Regions from separate parts of the Alteriqipengyuania lutimaris genome, predicted to be linked through region 2. Evidence: riboswitches for the same ligand, from Rfam matches in the RefSeq annotation. Region 2 holds a riboswitch; the other holds the start of a gene.

Region 1 (11,445 bases), on a different contig from region 2:
TCGGGGTCGTAGCTGTAGGATTGCGTGCGCTGGATCGCCTCGTTTCCGGGGTCCAGAGGCAGGATCAGTTGCGCCTCGCCGCCACCTGCCGGCACGACATATTCGGCCAGGGTCGTGAAGGTGTCGGTGAGCGAGAAGAAGGTCGAGTTGGACTGCGAGTGCTGGTAGTCGAACTTCAGGTTCGTCCCGTCGCTGACCTGCCATTCGGCGGAAAGGGTACCTGCAAAGGTCTCGTTCTCGTTGTTGTAGAATGTGGTGTTGACGCCCGAGGGGAAGACGCGGTCGTCGCCCGGCACGAAGGGAAAGATTGCCAGCGGATCGACCGCCTCCGGTGCGGTGATGGGCTGCCCGTTGGCATTGAGCGGCAGCGCGGTGCCGAAGGCCAGCCGCCCTCCGTTCGACCCGGCGTTGTAGCCGATCGAGCGGTTGCTGTTCTGCCGGTACTGGACAGAGGCGCTGAGCCCGAAATTGTCGCCGAAGGTGCCCGAGACCGTCCCCGAGGTGAGGAAATCATCCGCGAAATCGTCGGGCGTGAAGCCCCCTTCGACGAGCAGGCTGGCATAGCGCCGCGGCCGATCGAGCGGAGACAGCGTCTCGATCTCGATGAGGCCGCCCGTGCCCGAGGAATCCTGGCTGGGAAGGAGCGACTTGTGGATCGTGATCTGCCCGACCGAATCCGCCAGCAGGTTCGATAGATCCGCCGATCGGCCCGTGCCGTTGCCGACCGGCAGGTTGAGCCCGTTCAGTTTCACGGCGTTCATGTCGGGCTCCAGCCCGCGCACGATCACATTGGTGCCATCACCCGTTACGCTGTTGCGCTGGAAGGCCACGCCGGGCGCGCGGCGCAAGGCCTCGGCAAAGGTCGTGCCGGTGAAGTTTCCCAGATCGTCCGCCGAAATGACATCCGAACTGTTTTCGGCCGTGCGCTGGACATTGAGCGCGTTGGCCCGGGCGCTGCGCGAGCCGTAAACCAGGATTTCGTAGCCCTCCGACTGGGGCTGGGCGAGCACGATCGCCAGATTGCGAGCTTTCTCGCTACCGACGCTGATGCTCTGGTTGACCGTTTCGTAGCCTAGAAACGATATCTCCAGCGTGTAGTCGCCCGCCGGAACATTCGCGAAGCGAAAATCGCCGAAGCTGTCGACCGCCGTCGTCTGCCCGGTCTCCACGATGCGGACCAGCGCGCCTTCCAGCCCGCGTCCGCTGTTGGCCCCGGTGACCGATCCGGAAATCGCGCTGCGCCCGCTCGTCGCGCTTCCCTGCGCGGCGGAGGACACGACGAAAGCACCGCTGCTGGTGCGCATCAGTGTCAGACCCGAACCGGCCAGGATGCGTTCGAAGGCGGTCTGTGCCGTAAAGGTACCGCGGATGGCCGGAGCGCGGCGACCGGCCACATCCTGTCCGTTATAGACGACGTTGGTGCCCGTCCTTTCGGCAACGGACGTCAGCGCATCTCCCATCGGCTGTGCCGGAAGATCGAAGCTGTAGGTGGTTTCAGGTGCAACCTGAGCATACGCCGCCGTGCTGATCGTGGCAGCACCGATGGCAAGCAGAGAGGTAGTTAGTGAACGGTACAATTCGGCCCCCTTCAAAAAAGGGCCGGTCCCGCCCGCCCCTGCCTCATAGACGATGCTGCATTGCAAAACCGACAGGGGGCGCGAAACTTTTTTTCAGTTTTGCGTCACCGGACTTTCGATAACGAGCGTCTGGCTGGATTCGCGTACGTGAAGATTGTGCAGGGCGGATACTGCTTCGGCGAAGCTGGCGGGATCGGCGGTGGAGAAGCTGCCCGATACCGCAAGCCCCGCGACGCCCGAACCGACTGCGAGCCGTTCGCCTCCGTACCGGTTCAACTCGCTGACCGCTTCGCCCAGCGGAACGTCATCGAAGACCACGCGCCCGCGCCGCCAGGCGGCCACATCCTCGATCGCGCGCCGGTCGCTCCGTGCCCCGCCGTTGACGGTCAATCGCAATCGCTCGCCGCTGCGCAGGGAGCGCCCGCCCTGCGCGATCGCGACAGGTTTCGGGCGCCCGTCCTCTCCAAGTCGGGACACGGCAATCCTGCCTTCAAGCAAGGTCACCGACGTATCGGTGCCGACATGGCGGACCACGAACCGCGTCCCCACCGCCCGGACCTGCATGGTGCCGGCCCGCACGATGAAGGGGCGCTCGGCATCGTGCGCTACGTCGAACACGGCCTCGCCCTCGTCCAGAGTCAGTGCCCGCCGGTTGTCGTCGAAATCGACCGAAACGCGGGTCATGGTGTCGAGCGAGGCGGTGCTGCCATCGGCAAGGCGTTCGACCGCCTGCTCGCCAGGCGCAGTCTGCAAGGTCTGGTGACCGGGAAGCCGGGTCAGGACGAATGCGCCGGCCAGCATGACGAGCGCGAGGCAGGCGGCCATCGCCCACCTGGGCGCAGAGGCATTTCCGGGGCCGTGGCTTGCTGCAACAGGCGATTGCGCAGCAGCCCGGGGCAGCATGGACCACACCTCTTCGGCCCTCTCGAACGCGCGGGCGTGTTCTTCGTCTTGAGCCAGCCAGGCTTCGTGCGCTTCGCGGGATTGTGCGTCCGCGTCGCTGTCCAATCGCACCAGCCACGCAGCCGCTTCGGCATCCCTGCCTCTCGCAATATCCGCACCGCGGCTCATCAGCTTTCCATCCACTGCATGAGTTTCAGAGTCGCGCGAGCGACCTGCTTCTCTACGGCGGCGACGCTCATCTGCTCGCGCTCGGCAATCTCGGCATAGCTCAGATTGTCCAGCCGACGCAGCAGCAGGATCCGGCGCGTCCTTTCGTTGAGGTGCGCGACGCCCGCCGAAAGGTGCTCGAGTCTCGCCCGCGCATCGAGAATATCGGCAGGATCGGGATCATTGCTGGATACGAGCTGGACGTTGGGATGCTGGACGAAGGGTGCCCTCGCATCGCGACGCTGGCTATCGATCGACAGGTTGATCGCCGTCGAGACGAGCAGGCCTTCCTGCGACCGGACTTCGCTGGCCTGCGCATAGGCATCGATCTTGATGAAAGCCTCGTGCACGATTTCGTCAGCATCCTCGCGTGAAAGGCCGCGACGGAGAACGGCCCGCCGCGCCTTTTCCAGCATCTCTGGGATCCTCGACATATCCCTCTATCTATCCTGACGTCTGCGAACCCGAAATCCGACAATACGGATATGGTCTGGCTTGCAAAGAGCCAGTGGTGTCGAGTGTCGTGCATGCGCTCACCTCATCGGCGGCGGCGCGGGGGCTGGCGATGGCCGGCTAGTAGGCAGGCCGCAGGTAAGGGGGGAGTAGGCTTGGAAGGCCCGGCCCGCACGATGTGGAACTGCGCTGTGCGCTATCGGCCCGATGGGTCGTCAAAAATGCCCGTGAACGATTGCCGCCAAGGCGTTGGGGTCCGACCGGAAATAGAGATGGACGTAGCTGGCGAGGAGCGAACCCAGGCGGTAGATTGCCTCGTCGGATCCTCCATTCGGATTGCGGGACCGCGCGAAAGGCTCCATCTGCGTTTCCATTCGCGAATAGTGAAATGCGTGCCCGCGCATTGTGCCACCGGACCATCGGCACTCTTGCAGGCCGAGCCCGCCAAGGCGTGATTGCATGATCGTCCGGCCGGGCATCAGCCCCGCCATGCCATGCGATTGCCCGTCGATCGTCTGCAGTTCCTGCGCGCAAACCATCATGCCCCCGCATTCGGCGAGGATCGGCCGGCCCCGTTCGTGATGGCTACGCAGCGCATCGAGGAAAGCGCGGTTGTTCGCCAGCGCTTGGGCATGGAGTTCGGGATAGCCGCCGGGCAGCCAGAGCGCATCGCAATCGGGCAATGAGTCTCCCGCAAGCGGGGAGAAGAAATGGAGGTCCGCCCCCAGCTCGCGAAGCACCGCCAGATTGTCGGGATAGATGAAGGCGAAACAGGCATCGCGGGCGATCGCCATGCGTTGTCCTTCGAGATATGGCGGAAGCGCGGCTTCGCTCGTACCGGGGCTAAAGGTGACCGGCGGCGGCAGCTCGTCCACTGCGGAAGGGAGCCCTCGCGCGCAGGCCGCGATCCGTTCGTCCAAGCCGGCAATCTCATCCGCCATCAGCAGGCCGAGATGGCGTTCGGGCAAGGCGAAGTCGGCGCTGCGCTCGACTGCACCCAGCCAGCGCACCGGCGCGCGCACGCTGTCTTCCAGCATGGCAGCATGGCGCGCGCTTCCCACGCGATTGGCGATCGCGCCATGCAGCGCGATATCGCTGCGGTAGGTGGCGAGGCCGTGGACGATCGCGCCGAAGCTTTGCGCCATGGCCGAACCGTCGATTACCGCCAGCACCGGGAGGCCGAAGCGGGCGGCGATATCCGCAGCCGACGGATCGCCGTCGAACAGGCCCATGACGCCTTCGACAAGGATGATGTCCGCCTCGCACGCCGCCTCGTAGAGCAGGCGGCGGCAATCATCCTCGCCCACCATGAACAGGTCGAGCGAGAGGACCGGATGCCCGCTCGCCCGCTCGAGGATCATCGGGTCGAGGAAGTCGGGCCCGCACTTGAACACGCGCACCCGCAGGCCACGATCGCAGTAGCGGCGTGCGAGGGCGGCGGTGATCGTTGTCTTGCCCTGCCCCGACGCAGGCGCGGCGACCATCAGCGCGGGGCAGCGCGCGCTGCCGGTCAAAGATCGATGCCTTTCTGCGCGCGAACCCCCGCGCGAAAGGCATGCTTCACATCGCGGATCGCGCTGACCGTGTCCGCCGCCTCCAGGAACACGTCGTTTGCGCCGCGCCCGGTGATGACGACATGCTGCATCGGCGGCCGGGCCTCGATCGCGGGCATGATCTCTTCCAGCGAGAGATAGCGATAGGTGATGAGATAGGTCAGCTCGTCGAGCACCACGAGGTGGATCGAGGGATCGGCGAGTGCCTCCTTCGCCTTTTCCCACCCCGCGCGGGCGGCGGCGATATCGCGGTCGCGGTTTTGCGTTTCCCAGGTAAAGCCTTCGCCGCAGCGTTCCCAGCGCATGTTGGGATCGCGTGCGAAAAACGCGCGCTCGCCCACTTCCTCCTTGCCCTTGATGAACTGGAACACCGCCGCCTTGTGGCCATAGCCCAGCGTGCGCGCGACCATCCCGAAGGCGGAGGAGGACTTGCCCTTGCCGTTCCCGGTCAGGACCAGCAGCAGGCCCTTGTCCTCCTGCGCCGCCGCAATCCGCTTGTCGACCACCGCCTTGCGCTTCGCGGTGCGGGCACGGTGGCGGCGATCGATCTCTTCCTTGTCGGTCTCGCTCACCGGGTGCTGTCCGGCACGCGCTGGACCGTCAGGCTGCGCGCCGTGACATGCGCGACCACCGCGATGCCGGTCCAGCTCAGCGTGGCGATCAGCGTGCCGGGGAAATAGCGTTCGAGGCGCGGCAGCCAGCCGGCCAGCGTCGCATCGGGGAAATGCCCGCTCAGCGCATAGAACCCGCCGCTGGAAAAGGCGTTGGAAACGAATGCCGCGCCCGCGACGATGGCGATCAGTGCGGGCAGATGCGCGGGCTTCACCTCGAGCCGCGCGGCGGCGAAGCGCCCCGCCAGCCACATGACGCAATAGGCGGGCAGCAGCATCCAGTAGGCGATGGTGAAGCAGAAGCTCTCGCCACCCTCGATCCCGATCACCGCGAGATCGATCGCGAAGGCCAGCGCGAACAGCGCGAGGAAGGCAAGGCGCGGGCGGATGTAGAACCCGGCGACTAGGAAGCTGGCGAGGCTGGTTTCGGGCAGGTGCACGAATTCGCTCAGCGAATGCGGACGGGTCGCCAGCATGACCGCGGCGAGCGCGGCGAAGACGAGAATGTCGAACCGCCGGATCGCGTGATCGGACGGGGCGGTGGTGGATAGATCGGACATCATTGGACTCCCTTGAAGTTGCAACGATGCGTTGCCCGGAGCGCCCAGCCGCAAAGGCAGGGGCCACGGGACAGAAGGCCATGACCGGGGGCCATGGCGCACAAACAGGATCGCGAGTGCCGGATGACGGCCCTCCCTCTTCAACGCACACACAGGTGTCGTCCACCAAGGGATCGGACCCTCTTTCGACCGGTACATCCCGCCCGGGCGAAGAACGACGGCAACGGGCCGGTTTCCTGACTTGCCGGTTCGACGCGATACCGCCGCCTTCTCGAAAGGGCGCAATGCCCTTGCAATGGCGCGATGGCGGTCCGCTCACCGGTTACAGTTGCGGGAGCAGTGCCGGATTGGGCTGGCGATGCCAGCCTGGCGGACTTCCCGATTAAGCCCTTGCGGGCACCCGTTACGCCGCCCCTGATATGGAGGATCGGCAGCGCAGGCAAGGCTTCGCGATTGCACAATCAGCTTGCCACGCGCTTCGCCCCCGCATATCGGGCGGTCAAGCTTCAGGTTCCCCGAGAGGGGATTGAAAGGGAACGCGGTTCAAGACCGTGGCTGCCCCTGCAACTGTGAGCGGAGAGCCATCGGCCATCATGCCATTGGGGCGCGCAAGCGGCCCGAGAAGGCGGCCCGACCGGCATCGACCCGCGAGCCAGGAGACCTGCCTGACGCCGTCGTTCTTCGTCCGGACAGGGTGTGCCGGCCGAACGGGGTCTTCCTCGAGAAACGACAGCCATTGCCTCGTGCGGCGCGTGCCGGATGGGATGGCTGGTGCGTGCGCCTCGCGGTGCCTGTTCCCGTCATTCCCCAGACACGATCCGCGCGGAGCGTCGTGTCACTTCTGGGGAATATTCATGCCCGAAAACTATCGTATTTCTATCCTGGCGCTCGCCGCTGTTCTGTCGTTTTCCACCGCCGCCCATGCGCAGGACACCGACGATACCATCGTCGTCTCCGCCCTCCGCACGCCGGTCGAGACCGATCGCGTGTCGTCCTCGGTCACCGTGCTCGACCTCGAGCGGATCGAGCAGGACCAGCCCATCGCGGTGTCCGACGTGCTGGTGCGCACGCCCGGCATCAGCCTGAGCCGCAATGGCGGCTACGGCACCGCCACCTCGTTGCGCATACGCGGGGCCGATGCGGGCCAGGCCGTCCTCGTCGTCGACGGGATGCGGCTGGCCGATGCCTCCACCACCGATGGCGGCGCGGATTTCGGCAACCTGTTCGCCGACGATATCGAGCGGATCGAAATCTTGCGCGGGCCGCAGTCGATCCTGTGGGGCAGCAATGCCATCGGCGGCGTGGTCAACGTGCGCACCAACCGCCCCACCGCGCCGCTCGAAGGCCGTGTCTCGATCGAGGGCGGATCGCGCAACACGCTGAATGCGCGCGCGGGCGTCGGCGGCAGCGGCAAACTGCTCGACTGGCGGATCGCAGGCAGCACCTTCACCACCGACGGCATTTCCGCGCGCGCCAGCGGGACCGAGCGGGACGGGTTCGAACGCCAGTCGGCCAGTGGCACTCTGACAGCCAGGATCGCGCCCACGCTCTCGGCAGACCTGCGCGGCTACTACTCGCATGGCAGCAATGATTTCGACGGCTCTTCGGGCGACACGCTTGCCTATGGTGTGACGCAGACCTGGGCGACCTATGCTGGGATCAACGCGACCGTGCTCGACGGGCGGCTCATCAACCGCCTCGCCTTCATCGAGACCCGGACCGACCGCGACAATTTCGATCCTGCGAGATCGGTCCGCAACCAGACGTTCGACGCGCAGGGGCGCACACGCCGCTACGAATATCAGGGCGACCTGACGCTGTCCGATATGGTGCAGGTCTCCTTCGGGGCGGAGCGCGAGGAACAGCGCATGCGCACCGCCTCCCCGCGCGACAATACCGCGCCGGTCGAGGTGACCCGCGCACAGGCGGACACGAACAGCCTTTATGCGCTGGCGCGCGTCACGCCGGTCGCCGGGCTGACGATCGATGGCGGGGTGCGCTACGACGATCACACGCGCTTTGGCGAGAACACGGTGTTCGGCGCCGGCGCGAGCTTCGAGCCATGGGATGGGGGCACGCGGCTGCGGGCGAACTATTCCGAAGGCTTCAAGGCGCCCTCGCTCTACCAGCTGTTCAGCCAGTATGGTTTCGCGGACCTCGAACCCGAGCATGCCAAGGGCTGGGAAGCGGGGATTGAGCAAGATCTGCTGGATGAGCGTGTGACGTTCTCGGCGGTGTATTTCGAGCGCGACACCGACAATCTGATCGATTTCGCCTACTGCCCGTCCCCGGGCCCGCTGCCGCCCGAATGCTTCATTCCCGGCAGCGATGTTGAGCGTTTTGGCTACTACGCCAATGTCGACCAGGCCCGCGCGCGCGGCGTCGAGCTTGCGGGCGACGCGCGCTTCGGCGCGATCTTCGCGCGCGGCAATTTCAGCTGGGTCGAGGCGGAGGATCGCACCGAGGGTTCCACCTTCGGTCAGCAATTGCCGCGTGTGCCGCAATATCTCGCCAATGCCGCGATCGGCTATCAGGCGCGGCAGGGCCATTCGCTGAGCGTCGCGCTGCGCTATTCGGGCGAAAGCACGGACCGGGCAGGCGGCGACATGCTGGACAACTACCTGCTGACCGATCTGCGTGGCGAATGGCACGTCAGCGGGCCGCTGGTGCTCTATGGCCGGGTCGAGAACCTGTTCGACACCGACTACGCCACCGCCAAGGGATATGGCACGCTGGGCCGCAGCGTTCATGTCGGCCTGAGGGCGCGGCTGTGACGCTGGCGCCTGCCAGCAGCGGCGCGTCTGTCGTCGTGTGCAGCACCTGCCGCCTGTCCGCCGATCGTCGCGAAGACGACGACGGGCAGCGCGGCGGCGCGCGCCTCGCGCAGGCGCTGCGCGAGGCACAGGGCGCGAGCGAACGATATGCCGACATCGCGATCGAAGAGATGCCGTGCCTGTTCGCCTGTCAGCGGCACTGCATCGTGCATGTGCGCGCGCCGGGCAAGATCGCGTATGTCCTCGGCGACTTCGCGCCCGACAGCGAGAGCGCCGAGGCGATCCTCGAATACACCGCGCATCACGCCCAAAGCGAGCATGGCAAGGTCGCTTTTGCGAACTGGCCTGCAGGGGTGAAGGGCCACTTCATCGTGCGCGTGCCGCCCGAACGAAAGGTCGCGACATGACCGCTTTCGCCGATCCCGCCGCGTTCGCGCACGCGCTCGCCACGTTGCCCGAGCCCGATCCGAAGGGGCGCGCCGCCGCGAGCGCGCGGCAGGCGGAGCTGACCAAACCGGCGGGTTCACTCGGCAGGCTGGAGGAGATCGCGGTCTTCATGGCGGGCTGGCAGGGCACGCTCCGACCCAAGGCGGATCGGATCGATGTCGTGGTCTTCGCGGGCAATCATGGCTGCGCGGCGCAAGGCGTCAGCGCCTTTCCCACCGAGGTGACCGCCCAGATGGTCGCGAACTTCGAACACGGGGGGGCAGCGATCAACGCGCTTAGCCGTGCCTGCGGGGCGAGCCTTGCGGTGATCCCGCTCGACCTCGACGCGCCGACCGCCGACATTTCGCGCGCACCCGCGATGAGCGAGGCGGAATGCCTCGACGCGCTGAACCGCGGGGCAGCCGCAGTGCCGGATGGATGCGAGCTGTTCATTCCCGGCGAGATGGGCATCGGCAATACCACCCCCGCTGCGGCATTGTGCGCCGCCGCGCTGGGCGGCAAGGCCGAGGCATGGGTCGGACGGGGCACCGGCGTCGACGATGCGATCCTCGCCCGCAAGCGCGCGCTCGTCGACAATGCGCTGGCCCTGCATGGCACCGCATGTACCAATGCCTTCGAAACGCTGCGCCGGCTCGGCGGGCGCGAGATTGCGGCGATGGCGGGAGCGGTTCTCGCCGCGCGCCACAGGCGCATTCCGGTAATGCTCGACGGGTTCATCGGCTGCGCGGCCATCGCACCACTCGCGGCAGAGGCACCGGCCATCGTCGATCACTGCCTCGCGGCGCACCGTTCCGCCGAGAATGCACATGGTCGCCTGCTCGACGCGCTCGGGCTCGATCCGCTGCTCGCGCTCGACATGCGACTGGGCGAAGGCTCGGGCGCGGCGGTCGCGGCGCAGATCGTCCGCTCCGCGCTGACCGCGCATGACCGGATGGCGACCTTCGCCGAAGCTGCGGTGGCGGGGGCGACGTGAAGCCGTTCGACCTCCATCTGCTGCGCCACGCCCCCCCGCTGCGCACCGGGCTGATGCTGGGCCATCATGATGAGCCGGTGGCCCCGGGCGCGCACCGGGAACTGATCGATCGGGCTTCGAGCCTGGGCGCTGAAGAGATCGTCACGTCCGATCTCACCCGCGCACAAGATGGCGCGCGGCTCATCTCCGATGCATGCGCGCTGCCGCTCAGGGTGGATCGCCGCTGGCGGGAGCTGGGTTTCGGCAAGTGGGACAGCAAGCCGTCCGCGGCGGTCGATCCCCAGCACCTGCAGGCCTTCTGGTCCGATCCGGACGCGAACCCGCCGCCGGATGGGGAGCGCTGGAGCGAGTTCAGAAACCGGATCCGCGATGCCATCGCCGAGCTGGACAGAACCGCCATCGTGGTCTCGCATGCCGGGGCGATGCGGGCGGCGGTCTCGGTTCTCACGGGGCTGGATCATCGCGCCGTCTGGGCGTTCGACCTGTCCTATGGCGCGTTGCTCTCGATCCGCGTCTGGCGCGGCGAGGGGAGCGAACCGGCAAGCGGACAGATCGTCGGCCTGCGCACATGAAATCGCTCATCCTCGCCATCCAATTCATGACCCGCGTGCCGCTGCCTGCGGTCGCCGCGGACATGCGCGATATGGCGGGCGCGATGCGCTGGTTCCCGCTGACAGGCGTGATCGTGGGGCTCGCGGTGTGGGGCGGCGTATGGGCGGGCGGATTGGTCGATCCGCTGGTCGCGGGTGCGGCGGGGCTTATCGCCTGGGCGGCGATCACCGGTGCGCTTCATCTCGATGGCCTGGGCGACGTGGCCGATGCTTCGGGCGGGGCGCACAAGGACGCCAGCCGGATCTCGGAGATACTCGCCGATCCGCATATCGGCAGTTTCGGAGTGGTCGCCATCGGCTTGCAGCTGTGCGCCAAGCTTGCGTTGCTCTCGGCGCTGTCGAGCGGGGGCGATCTCTGGGTGTTGCCCGCGATCTGCTGCATTGCCCGGATGGGCCCTCTGCTGTGGGCCAAGTATTTGGCGCCGCTGCATGAGGGCATGGGTACGCAGTTCGCCATGGCGCTGCGCTGGTACGATCTGATGGGCTGGATCATTATCGCCGCGATCCTCTGCGGGCTTGCGCCCGCCTTTCTGGTGGCGGTTCCGGCGACAGGGCTGTGGGCGCTCTGGGTCCGTTCGCGCTTGGGCGGCATATCGGGTGATAGCCACGGCGCGGGTATCGAGATTGTCGAGACCGTGTTGCTGCTCGCCTGGCTCGCCGCATCATGAGCGGCGCGTTCGACTGGCATGGCGGCAGGCTCGACGACGCCTGCGCGCATTTCGGCGGAACGAGGGAAGAGTGGCTCGACCTGTCGACCGGGATCAATCCGTGCCCCT
Region 2 (11,445 bases):
GCTGGGATCGGTCTGGCTGGTGGTGGACCGCAGCGGCGGACGCCCGCGGATCGTCACCGTCAACAAGCAGGCGCTGGGCGAGGCCGCCATGGCGGTGCGCGACGAGGCCGAGGCCGGCGGCGGGGAGACAGCGCCCGCGCGGCGATCGCGCCGGGATGCGGAACCACAACGCGACATGAACGCCGCGCCAGCCACTGTTCAAGATGCGGCTGCTACGCCATATCGCGATCCGAATTGATTTTCAGCAACGAGAGAGACCTTAGATGCGCAGACTTCTAGCGACCGCCGCCACCCTCGCCCTTGCGGGCGGATTTCACGGAGCGGCCCTCGCGCAATCGAGCGGCAACGAAGCAATGAGCGAGGCGAGCACCGCAATGGACGAAAGCGAGAACTACTTCGCCAGCGAAAGCACGCTCCCCTTCAAGGCGCCCGACTTCTCCAAGATTTCCGAAGACGACTACATGCCCGCCTTCGAGCAGGGCATGGCGATCCAGCAGGCCGAAGTGCAGGCGATCATCGACAATCCGGAAGCCCCGACCTTCGACAACACGATCGTCGCGCTCGAGAAGTCGGGCCGCATGCTCGGCCGCGTGGGCACGGTGTTCTTCCAGCTGACCGGCACCAACACGACCGACCGGCTGGACGAGATCAACACCGAGATCAGCCCCAGGCTCTCCGCGCATTCGGACAGCATCACGCTCAACCCCGCGCTCTTCGCGCGCGTCAAGGCGGTCTACGACAACCGCGCCGCGATGGCGATGACGCCCGAGGATGCCAAGCTGCTCGAGGAAACCTACAAGAGCATGGTTCATGCTGGCGCGGAGCTGACCGATGCCGAGCGAGCCCGCGTGAAGGAAATCAACACCGAGCTTTCGACCGTCACCACCGAATTCGCGCAGGAAGCGCGCAATGCGATGGCCGAGCAGCCGGTGTTCTTCGACAGCCGCGAGGAACTGGCGGGCCTGTCCGAAAGCGACATCACCTCCGCCGCCAAGCTGGCCGAGGAAGAAGGGCAGCCGGGCAAGTTCGCGATCGCGCTGCAGAACACCACGCAGCAGCCGCTCCTGCCGAGCATGGAAAACCGCGCCGCGCGTGAAAAGCTGTTCAAGGCTAGCTACAACCGCGCCGACGGCACGACCGACATCGACACGCGCGAGCTCGTGGCGAAGATCGCCGCACTGCGTGCCGAAAAGGCCGCGCTGTTCGGCGAGCCCGACTGGGCGAGCTACACCATGTATGATCGCATGGTCGAAAGCCCGCAGGCCGCGCTCGACTTCATGGGCCAGATGGTCCCCGCGCTGGCCGAAACCCAGCGCCGCGAGGCAGGCGTGCTGAACGAGAAGATCGCCGAACAGGGCGGCAATTTCGAAGTCCAGCCGTGGGACTGGTATCGCTACGCCAACCAGGTGAAGGCGGAACGCTACGAGGTCGACGACGATGAAGTGATGCAGTATTTCCAGCTCGACAAGGTCCTGGAAGACGGCGTCTTCTACATGGCCGAAAAGCTCTACGGCCTGACCTTCGAACGGCGCACCGATCTACCGGTCTACCACCCCGACGTGTGGGTCTACAACGTTTTCGAGGAGAACGGATCGCAGCTCGGCATCTTCTACTTCGACCCGTTCCAGCGCCCCTCCAAGCGCGGCGGTGCGTGGATGAGCAACTTCGTCGACCAGTCGTACCTGTGGGACGAAAAGCCCGTCATCTACAACGTGCTCAACATCCCCAAGGCGCCCGAGGGCGAGCCGCAGCTGGTCAGCTTCGACTGGGTCAACACCGCGTTCCACGAATTCGGCCACGCGCTGCACGGCTTCTTCGCCTCGCAGAAATACCCGAGCCTGTCGGGCACGGCGACCGCGCGCGACTTCGTGGAGTATCCCAGCCAGGTGCACGAGATGTGGGCGACCTATCCCGAGGTCCTGCAGAACTACGCCAAGCACTACCAGACGGGCGAGACCATCCCGACCGAGCTGGTCGACAAGATCGAAGCCGCATCGAAGTTCAACCAGGGCTACGATTTCGGCGAAGTGGTCGAGGCGGCGCTGCTCGACATGAAGTGGCACGCGCTCTCTTCCGACGAAGCGGCGGCGATCGACACGCCCGAAGAGGTTTCGGCCTACGAGGACAAGTCGCTGCGCGAACTCGGCCTGGAAATCGATCTGGTCCCGCCGCGCTACCGCACGACCTACTTCAACCACATCTTCTCGGGACCGGCGGGTTATTCGGCGGGTTACTACAGCTATCTGTGGACCCAGATGCTCGACCGCGACAGCCGCGCATGGTTCCTCGAGAACGGCGGCCTGACGCGCGAGAACGGCGATCACTATCGCGAGACCGTGCTCAGCCAGGGCGGGACGATGGATTACGGCGAAATGTACCGCAACTTCGCGGACCGCGATCCCAACGTGCAGTACATGCTCGTCGCGCTCGGCCTTGCCGAGGAAGCGCCGGGCACGCCCGGGCAGACCGTCGGCGACCCGTCCGACGGCAAGCTGCCGGCCAAGACGGTCGACGGCGACGCGCCGATCGCCGAGTAGAATTGAAAGATTACAAATGCGTACGGAAAGGCCGGGTCTCTGCACCCGGCCTTTTTCGTTCGGCTACCGGCGTTCCTGCGGTTTGACGCGCAACGCGGTGCGGATCAGCCGTTGAGCAGCTTCTCCCACGTCTTGCGCCCCACGATCCCGTCGGCCGAAAGCCCTTTGGATGTCTGGAACGTCTTCACGGCCTCCAGCGTCTTCGGCCCGAAATCGCCGTCGTCGACGATGCCGAGCAACTGCTGAAGGAAGGCCACGTCCTCGCCCCTGTCGGCCAGCCTCACCGGCGCGCGCGATCGCCTGGCTTCGTCGGCCAGTCCCTTCTTGCCGGTCGGCTTCTTCTCTTCGGTCGTCAGCAGCGCGGCCCAGGTCTGCGCGCCCACGATCCCGTCGGGGTGGAGGCCCTTCTTTTCCTGGAAGGCAGTCACCGCGGCCTTGGTCGCCGGGCCGAAATCGCCGTCGGTCGCGATCCCCAGCAGTTCCTGCAGATGCATCACTGCCTGCCCCTCGTCCCCTGCGCGCAGCACCGGGAACGGGCTGTCGGTGCGCGCGCCGCCTTCGCTGAAATCTCGGTAGGCGCGGGCCATCTTCTCGTCGTACTTGTTCTTCCAGTAGTACTTGCCGTTGTAGATCCGGGCGAAGCCCTTCCAGTCGAGCCGCCGCAACTCGTCGTCGAGCCGCTTGGACTTGATGAACTCGACGAAGGCATCGAGCTGGCGCCCGGAATTCTCGACCATCGCGGCGACGAAGGAATCGACATCGTCGAAGCCGACCTCGCGGTGGTTGAAGCCCATGATCTGGAACGCGCCCCAGCTCGCGGACTTGAGTGCCGCCTCGCGATCGAGCGCGATGGCGCGCGCCAGCCGGTCGTATTCGCGCGCCCCGCCGGCATATCCGCCCCAGCTGGGCCAGGAGATGTCGGAATGGCTCTGCGAATGCTTGCCACCGGTATGGCGATGGAACCAGTGCCGTTCGAAAAGGATCTTCGGGCGTCCGTCGCGCTGGTAGCCGCCGCCTGCACTTTCCACCTGGGCCACGGCGCGCAGCGCGGGCACCGAACAACGCAGACTGCGGGCCGGACGCTCGAAATCGGCGGCCTCGAGGGGCGAGGGATCTCCTATGAATTCATCAGCCATCACGCATATCCTCCTCGGAACAAGTCGAATGTCTGTTCGAAAGCGTGCGACCCTAGTTCTTCGTATCGTCTGTAGGATAGCAGGAAAGCACTTTTTCTCCAACATCGCCGTACCACCGCGCCCTTACGCCGAAGACTACTTCGAGATTGGCGTCGGATAGGGCGTCGGCGGGCTCGCCGTCGGCATGAAGTGTTCCGCGGTCGAGCAGGATGATCCGGTCGGCGAGGTTGTGCGCCAGCGACAGGTCGTGGACCACGACCACCACACCCCGCCCGGCATCGGCCTGCAAGCGCAGGTGCCGCGCGAGCGAGGCCTGGTAGGCGAGGTCGAGCGAGGCGAAGGGCTCGTCCGCCAGGATGAAGCGCGGCTCGCCCGCCAGCACCCGCGCCAGCAACGCCCGCGCCCGCTCCCCGCCCGACAGGGTGGAGACGGGGCGGTCGGCGAAGTCTTCCAGCCCCATTGCCGCAATCGCCACCTCGACCGGCTCGTTTCGTCGGTCGCCATGCGCCAGCCGCCCGAGCGAGACGAGATTGCGCACGGAGATATCCCACGCGATCTGCGGTTCCTGCGGCAGGTAGCCGATCGCCTGCGCGCGGGTGCGCGGGTGCATGTCCGCCAGCCGCTTGCCGTCGAGGATCGCCTCGCCATCCGTAGGTCTCAGCACCCCTGCCAGCAGCCGCACGAGCGTCGATTTACCCGCCCCGTTCGGGCCGCAGATCGCGGTAATGCGCGCCGGTTCGATGCTTCCGGATACGCCCCGGAGCCGGTCGTCCAGCGTCAGACCGCGCGCTTCGATCACACTGGCGCTCATGTCAGGCCCATCCCACCGCCGCGGCGCAGGCGCAGCAGCAGCCACAGGAAGAACGGCGCGCCGATCAGCGAAAGGGCGATACCGAGCCGCAGCTCGCTCACCAGCGGCAGCATCCGCAGCACCGCGTCGGCCACCAGCACCAGCAGCCCGCCCGCAAGCGCGCTCGGCACGATCAGCGAGGACGGGCGGCGGTCGGTCAGCGGGCGCACCAGATGCGGTACCATCAGGCCGACGAAGCCGATGATCCCCGCCACCGCCACGCCGCTGCCAATGGTCAGGCCGACGCCCACCACCAGCAGCCAGAGCAGCCTCTCCATCGAAACGCCCATCGAGCGTGCGGCGTCCTCTCCCAGTGTCAGCGCGTCGAGCGCGGCGCCGCTGCGCGCCAGCACCACGATCCCCGCGAGCGTCAGCGGCGCGGCCAGCATCACGTCGGCCCAGCTGCGATCGGTCAGCGCGCCCATCAGCCAGGTGACGATCTCGCTCAGCGCCCAGGGATTGGGCGCGAGGCTGATGACGAGGCTGGTGAGCGCGCCCGCAAGGCTTGCGATCATCAGCCCGGCGAGCGTGAACAGCGCGATCCCACCGCCCCGACCCGCCAGCAGTGCCAGCAGCGCCATCGCCCCGCCCGCGCCCGCCAGCGCGAGGATGGGGAGGAGATATCCGCTCGCCGCGTAGCCCAAGGAGAAGCTCAGCACCGCGCCCAGCGCCGCGCCCGGTGCGATGCCGAACAGGCCCGGATCGGCCAGCGGGTTGCGCAGATAGCCCTGCATCGCCGCACCCGCCGCGCCCAGCCCCGCGCCCACGATCACCGCGAGCAGCGCGCGCGGCAGGCGCAGTTCGGAAACGATCAGCAGCGCGCGCGGCTCGTCGAGCGAAAGGATCGCGGCGCGGCCCGCCAGCAGCGAGAGCGGGATCGCGACCACGAGGCCGCCGAGCAATATCCAGCTGGCGCGAGTCATACTGACCCGTCCCGGATCGCGGCCAGCCGATTACCCGCGCGGATGAGGCTCGGCCCGCCGCAGAAATAGAGCTGCGGGTCGAACTGGGCGCGGCGCGTGTCGAGCTTGCGCAGGGCCGGGTGATGGAGCGTGCGCGACTGTTCGTCGCCCTGCGCGCCTGCATGGAGCAGGATGTCGGGCGGATCGACCAGTACCGCTTCCAGAGGCAGCCGGTCGCCCTGCCCCAGTCCGCGCGTCGCCGCAGCGGGTTGCAGCCCGACCCGGCGCATGAGGTCGACCACCAGCGCGCCGTCGCCCGGCACGATTCCGCCCGCCTGCCACAGGATCGCGGTCTGTCCCGCGTCGCCCGGGCGCGGCGCGGCATCGCCGAGCGCGCGTTCGATCCGCGCAACCAGCGCATCGCCCGCCTCCGTCTCGCCGACCGCGTCGGCCAGCGCGCGCACCTGCGCCAGGTTTTCCTCGACGCTGTTCGACATGCCGAGCACCACCACGGGTATGCCGAGCTGGTCGAGCGCGGCGCGGGTCGCGGGCGGCAGGAAGCTCGACGCGACCACCAGGTCGGCGTGTGCCGCAACGATCTCCTCCACCGAACCCCCGGTTGCAGGCCAGAGGCGCGCCTCGCTCACCGGCATCGACGCGGCGGAGGGGTCGTGGCTGTAATGCGACACAGCCGCCAGCTTGCCCGGCGCGATCTCGGCCAGGATCGCATCGCTGCACGGATTGAGGCTCACGATGCGCAAGCCGTCTTGCTCGCGCGGCTCCGGCGAGGGAGCACACCCCGCCAGAGCGCACGCGATCATGCCGCTCAGCAATGGCGCGGCGCGCATTGCTACAGCCCCACGCGGATCCCGGCGAAGGCCCCGCGCGGCGCCTGGTTGTAGCCGGCGGCGGTTTGGTACTCCTCGTCGAACAGGTTCTCGACCCGCCCGAAGACCTCGACCGGCCGCTCGCCCGCGATCAGCCCCAGCGGCACGCTCACGCGCAGGTCGAACACGGTGTAGCCATCCAGAAGCACGTTGTTGCCCGCATCGTCGAACGCCTCGCCCACGATCCGCAGATCGCCGCCGATGACGGGCGCGCCGATGGTTTCGGGCAGCGGCGCCCAGTCGAGCGACAGCGTGCCCGCGTGTTCGGGGCGCCGGGCCAGCCGGTTGCCGAAATTGGCGGTGCCATCGCTGCGATTTTCGGCCTCGGTATAGGCATAGGCGGCGCGCAGCCGCAGACCCTCGACCGGCGATGCGCCCGCTTCCACCTCGATCCCGCGCGCCCGCGCCTGCGTCACATTGTCGTAGGTGCCGAAGGGCCGGTTTTCGCAGATGCCGGTCTGGTCCGGACAGCCAATAAAGGCGATCAGGTTCTCGCTGTCGCGCTGGAAGGCGGTGACGCTGGCATAGAACGGCGAAATCCGCGTCCCGTAGGCGAGCCCCAGATCGTAGCTGGTGCTTTCTTCGGGCTGGAGCGCCGCGTTGCCGTAGTCGGAGAAGAGCTGGTACAGCGAAGGCGCCTTGAAACCTTCGCCCACGCTCGCGCGCAGGCGCAGGTCGGGCACGATCTCGTAGGTGAAGTCGCCGCCGAAGCTCGTCGCTCCGCCGAAATCCTCATGTTCGTCCTGCCGCAGGCCGAGATGGCCGGAAATGCCGCGGAATTCGATCCCGAGCTGCGCGTAGGCCCCGAAGATCGAGGTTTGGGCGTCGCTGACCGCCCCGTACGACGTGCTCTCGTAGTCGGACCAGAGGTTCTCGGCCCCGAAATTGACGATCAGCGGACCGATCGGCCGCCATTCGCCGCGCAGTTCGACCCGTTCGGAACCCCCGTCGCTTTCGAACGTCGGGTCGAGCCCTGAGCCGGGCAGGTTCGCGCGCTCGATATCGGATACCGAATAGGCCCCGCGCAGGTAGAGCGGCCCGCCGTCGTAGAGCGCGCCGACCACGCCCGAAAGCTGGCGCGTCTCCTGCACCTCGGGCGTGTCGCCGAGGGTGAAGCTGGGCGCAGGGAAGCCATCGATTTCGAGCGTGCCGTCGGCATAGCGGCCGCTCGCGAAGATTTCGAACGTGCGGCTGAGATAGGCGCGCCCGCGCAGGTTGTAGGCCTGCTGGCGGAAACCGTCGGGCTCGGTCCCGCTGGCGGCGGCCGAGAAACCGTCGGTCGTCAGGTAGCTCGCCGATCCGCCGAGAAAGCCGATATCGCCCGCAATGCCGCCTTCCACGCTGGTGGAAACGGTCTCGCGCGAGCCCGCCTCGACCGAGCCGGCGAGGCCCGTGCGCTCGAAAGTAGAGGCGACGAGCACCCCGGCGAGCGCATCCGCGCCCCAGATCACGGAGTTGGAGCCGCGCAGCAGTTCGACCTTGGCAAGGTTGCTGCTGGTCAGCGTGCCGAAGTCGAAACCGCCAGCGGGCGCGGCGGTATCGGCCACCCGCACGCCGTCGATCAGCACCAGCAACTGGTCGTTGCTCGCGCCGCGCACCGATACGCCGGTCGTCGCGCCCAGCCCGCCGGTGCGGTTGATGGTGACGCCGGGCACGCGCTGGAGCACGCGGGTGAAGTCGGGGCCCTGGATGTCGGCGATTTCCTCCGCCCCGATCACGGTCACGGGCTGGCCTGTATCCTCGACCTCGCTCGGGCTGCCGGTGACGGTGATCGTCGTGGCTTCGTCGTCGAGGGTGTAGGCTTCGGACGCCAGAACCGGATCGCCCCCGCCCTGCTGCACGTCGTCCTGCTGCACGTCGTCCTGAGCAAGCGCCGGTGTGGCCAGCCCCAGGATCGAGCACCCGAGAAACAGAAATTTACGCATGTCTTCTCCATCACAAGCCTTGCTGTCGCTCATGACGGAAGGCGTCGGACGCATTGCGACACCCTTCCTCCGCTGCCCTCGGTACACCCCGCCCGTGGCCGAACGACGTATCGCAGGCAGGTCTCCTGGCTCCCGGATCGTCGCGGCTCCCCCCACCTTCCCGTTCCCGCGCCGAAGCGTCGAGGGACAGTGGCGTTTTGGGCGGACCGCTCCCCGGTCACAGTTGCGGGGGCAGCCGGGGCTTGTCCGCTCCGCTATTCGCGGTCCGGCTCCCCGTTCCCTCTTAGGCGGGCGGGCCATCCGCCCACCCACACCTGCAATACGCGGGCGGCCGTAGGCGCATTCACGCAGGCGGGCAACACCGCTCTTTCGAGCCGTTGGACAAGTTAGCTGGGCGTTAACCAGATTGCTTTACCTGTAGGTACGATATGTCCCGTAATGTAACCGTGCGGTCAGTCCCAGGCGCGCCCCAACCCCTATCGTCTTAGACTGACCGTATCTTTTCCGCTTCAGTCAGGATTGCTTTGCCCCAGGCCTCCCGCCCGACACCACCGGCCGCGCGTTCGCCGAGAACCCGTAGGCCATGGCGCGGGATTGCGGTGCTGGTGGGTGCCATCACGCTCCCCGCGATGGGCGCGCAGGCCGAGTGGCGCATGCAGCAGGTCGCCCCGCAGGCGAGCGAGATCGTGGCGAATGCACAGATCGAACCGCTCGAGAGCGAGCGGGCGGGCGCGACCTTCCCCGGCTCCGCGCTCTATTTCCTCGCCGATCCCCCCGCTGCGGCCAGCTTTGCCAATGTCGCGGTCGACACACCGGGCGCGGTCAATCCGATCGCGGCGTGGAACGGCGATCCCGATGCGGCGATCGCGATCGAGACGGCGGGGCCGGCCGCACGCGGCTTCGTCAGCCGCGGTACCGGGATCGACAAGGCGCGCGCGCTCGATTGCCTTGCCAAGGCGGTCTATTACGAGGCCGCGAGCGAGAGCGAGGGCGGCCAGCGCGCGGTGGCGCAGGTGGTGCTCAACCGCGTGAGCCATCCGGCCTATCCCAGGACCGTGTGCGGCGTCGTCTACCAGGGATCGCAGCGGCGCACCGGCTGCCAGTTCACTTTCACCTGCGATGGGTCGCTGAACCGCAAGCCTTCGGCGACGCACTGGGCACGCGCGCTCTCGGTGGCGCGCCGTGCGCTCTCGGGCGAGGTCTATGGGCCGGTCGGCCTCGCGACCCATTATCACACGACCTGGGTGAATCCCTACTGGGCGCCCAGCCTCGCGCATATCGGCACGATCGGTGCGCACCGCTTCTACCGCTGGCCGGGCGCCGCCAGCCGCCCCGCGGCCTTCAGCGATTTCTACTCCGGCGGCGAACCTTCGCCCTCGCCCGCACGCGCGGCCCAGGCCAGCGATCCCGCACCCGATCCGGTGGAAGTCGCGCGGGACTATGCAAGCGCGGGCGCAGCGCGCGAGCCGGCATCGGCATCGGCACCGTCCTACACCGTGGCTGCCGGAGCGAACGGCAGGCAACCAGACCCGGCCGCCGGCCGCACGCAGCCCGATCGCCCGCAACCCGCGACCGAGGGACCGGGCAGCGTCCGGCCGGAATATGCCAATAGCGGGCAGTGGATTTCCCGCCCGCAATAAGGCCGCGAGGGCGCGTCCGACCCGGCCCGGCTCGCGGGACGAGGTTAATTGCGCTAAACCTTGATTATCCGCATAAAATTCACGCTGTGTACCTACCGCTGAAGGGACAGCGAACACACGTTCAAGGATTGTCCCATACATGAGTCGCGGCCTCGCCCCCACGCGTCCTTCCTACCGGCTCTCTTACTCCGGCGCCCTGCCCGTACGCATCCCGGAAGCCGCCAACGACAATGTCGCGCCGGGTCGCACCGCGCAGAGCGAGGGCGAGCTGCGCGCTGCGCTCGACCATTTCGCGCGCCACCACCTCAACGCCGCGCACGACGCCTACGAGCGCGCCAATCATGCGCTGGCAAAAGGGGACCAGACCGATTTCCACTACTGGGCGGACGTCTGCCGCGCGCTCGATCGCCGTCTGGCGGGCACCCTCGCCAGCGGAAGAGACGGCCAGCCCTGAGACATCCAGGGCCCCCGCCGACCGCATTCGGCTCCGGTTTTGGGTGCGAGGGAGTGGTAACGCTCCCGTTAAGCAATTCGTGACGGTTACTGCTTAGTCCGGTGTCCACGATGATGCCCGGAGATATCCGTCGAGCCTACAGGATGCTTCTTCGCCGATTGTCCGGCGACGAGATGAGCGAACGCGCGCGCCGTGTGCTCGTCACGACGCTCTACACGCACCCCTTCAGCCTCGCGAGCGGCGCGGTCATCGGCACTCTGATCGGCGTCTTCCTCGCGATTAACGTTCCCGAACCGCCGGTGATCGCCTGCGTGGTGGTGTTCTCGCTGGTGGGGATCGCCCGCGTGTGGTCCTCGCTCCGGCTGGTGAAGACCGACGACACGTCGACCCACGCGCTCGAATTCTGGTTCGAGATCGGCGCGTTCTCCTACGCCCTGCTGTTCGGCGTGATCGGCGCGATGGCGCTGGTGTACGATACACCGACCCACGTCGCCGTGGTCGTCGTCGTCAATGCGGTCGGTTACGGCATGGCCATCACCGCACGCAACGCCGGCCGGCCCGAGATCGCGCTGGGCCAGATGACCCTGGCGTTCCTGCCCATGTTCATCGTGTCGCTGTGGATCGGAACCTTCCCGCTCTACGTGCTCGCGCTGACCATGTTGCTGGTCGCCCCCACCATGGCGCTGGTGACGCTCAACGTCGCGCGGCTGCTGCGCACCTCGATCTCGGAAGCGGAGACCAGCGAGCGGCTGGCACGCAAGATGGAGGTCGTGGCGCACACCGATGTCGTCACCGGCCTGCACAACCGTGCGGGGCTGAACGACATGCTGGTCAACCAGCTGATGAAGTCCGATCCGAACCGCCCGATGGCGCTGTTCTGGATGGATCTCGACCGGTTCAAGGAGGTCAACGACCTGCTCGGCCACCAGATCGGCGACCGCGTGCTGTCCGAAATCGCGCGGCGCCTGCGCGACGGCCTGCCCGAAGATGCGGGGATCGCGCGCTTCGGCGGCGACGAATTCGTGTTCTTCTGCAACGTCGAAAGCCGCAAGCAGAGCGAAACGCTGGCGAACCGCATCCTCGAGCAGATCATGCGCCCCATGCGCCTCGACGG

Evidence for each region. Region 2 has a riboswitch for cobalamin ahead of DL238_RS14410 (TonB-dependent receptor plug domain-containing protein). Riboswitches for the same ligand answer to the same signal wherever they lie in the genome.
Region 1: linked by a shared signal. The riboswitch ahead of DL238_RS07050 (TonB-dependent receptor plug domain-containing protein) and the one ahead of DL238_RS14410 (TonB-dependent receptor plug domain-containing protein) in region 2 are both predicted to bind cobalamin.

What each region holds. Positions count from the first base shown of each region.
Region 1 is NZ_QRBB01000001.1:1,469,216-1,480,660, reverse strand. Features, by position in the region: gene DL238_RS07080 (TonB-dependent receptor) at 1-1,577, opposite strand, end outside; gene DL238_RS07075 (FecR family protein) at 1,671-2,648, opposite strand; gene DL238_RS07070 (RNA polymerase sigma factor) at 2,648-3,121, opposite strand; gene DL238_RS07065 (cobyrinate a,c-diamide synthase) at 3,356-4,654, opposite strand; gene cobO (cob(I)yrinic acid a,c-diamide adenosyltransferase) at 4,651-5,265, opposite strand; gene DL238_RS07055 (hypothetical protein) at 5,262-5,864, opposite strand; cobalamin riboswitch at 6,074-6,283, opposite strand; cobalamin riboswitch at 6,356-6,547, shown strand; gene DL238_RS07050 (TonB-dependent receptor plug domain-containing protein) at 6,719-8,638, shown strand; gene DL238_RS07045 (DUF1636 domain-containing protein) at 8,635-9,045, shown strand; gene cobT (nicotinate-nucleotide--dimethylbenzimidazole phosphoribosyltransferase) at 9,042-10,058, shown strand; gene DL238_RS07035 (histidine phosphatase family protein) at 10,055-10,630, shown strand; gene DL238_RS07030 (adenosylcobinamide-GDP ribazoletransferase) at 10,627-11,337, shown strand; gene cobD (threonine-phosphate decarboxylase CobD) at 11,334-11,445, shown strand, end outside.
Region 2 is NZ_QRBB01000002.1:242,689-254,133, forward strand. Features, by position in the region: gene DL238_RS14375 (hypothetical protein) at 1-238, shown strand, start outside; gene DL238_RS14385 (M3 family metallopeptidase) at 264-2,537, shown strand; gene DL238_RS16520 (N-acetylmuramidase domain-containing protein) at 2,642-3,673, opposite strand; gene DL238_RS14395 (ABC transporter ATP-binding protein) at 3,726-4,484, opposite strand; gene DL238_RS14400 (FecCD family ABC transporter permease) at 4,481-5,446, opposite strand; gene DL238_RS14405 (ABC transporter substrate-binding protein) at 5,443-6,177, opposite strand; gene DL238_RS14410 (TonB-dependent receptor plug domain-containing protein) at 6,276-8,237, opposite strand; cobalamin riboswitch at 8,336-8,570, opposite strand; gene DL238_RS14415 (cell wall hydrolase) at 8,837-9,877, shown strand; gene DL238_RS16420 (hypothetical protein) at 10,017-10,331, shown strand; gene DL238_RS14425 (putative bifunctional diguanylate cyclase/phosphodiesterase) at 10,505-11,445, shown strand, end outside.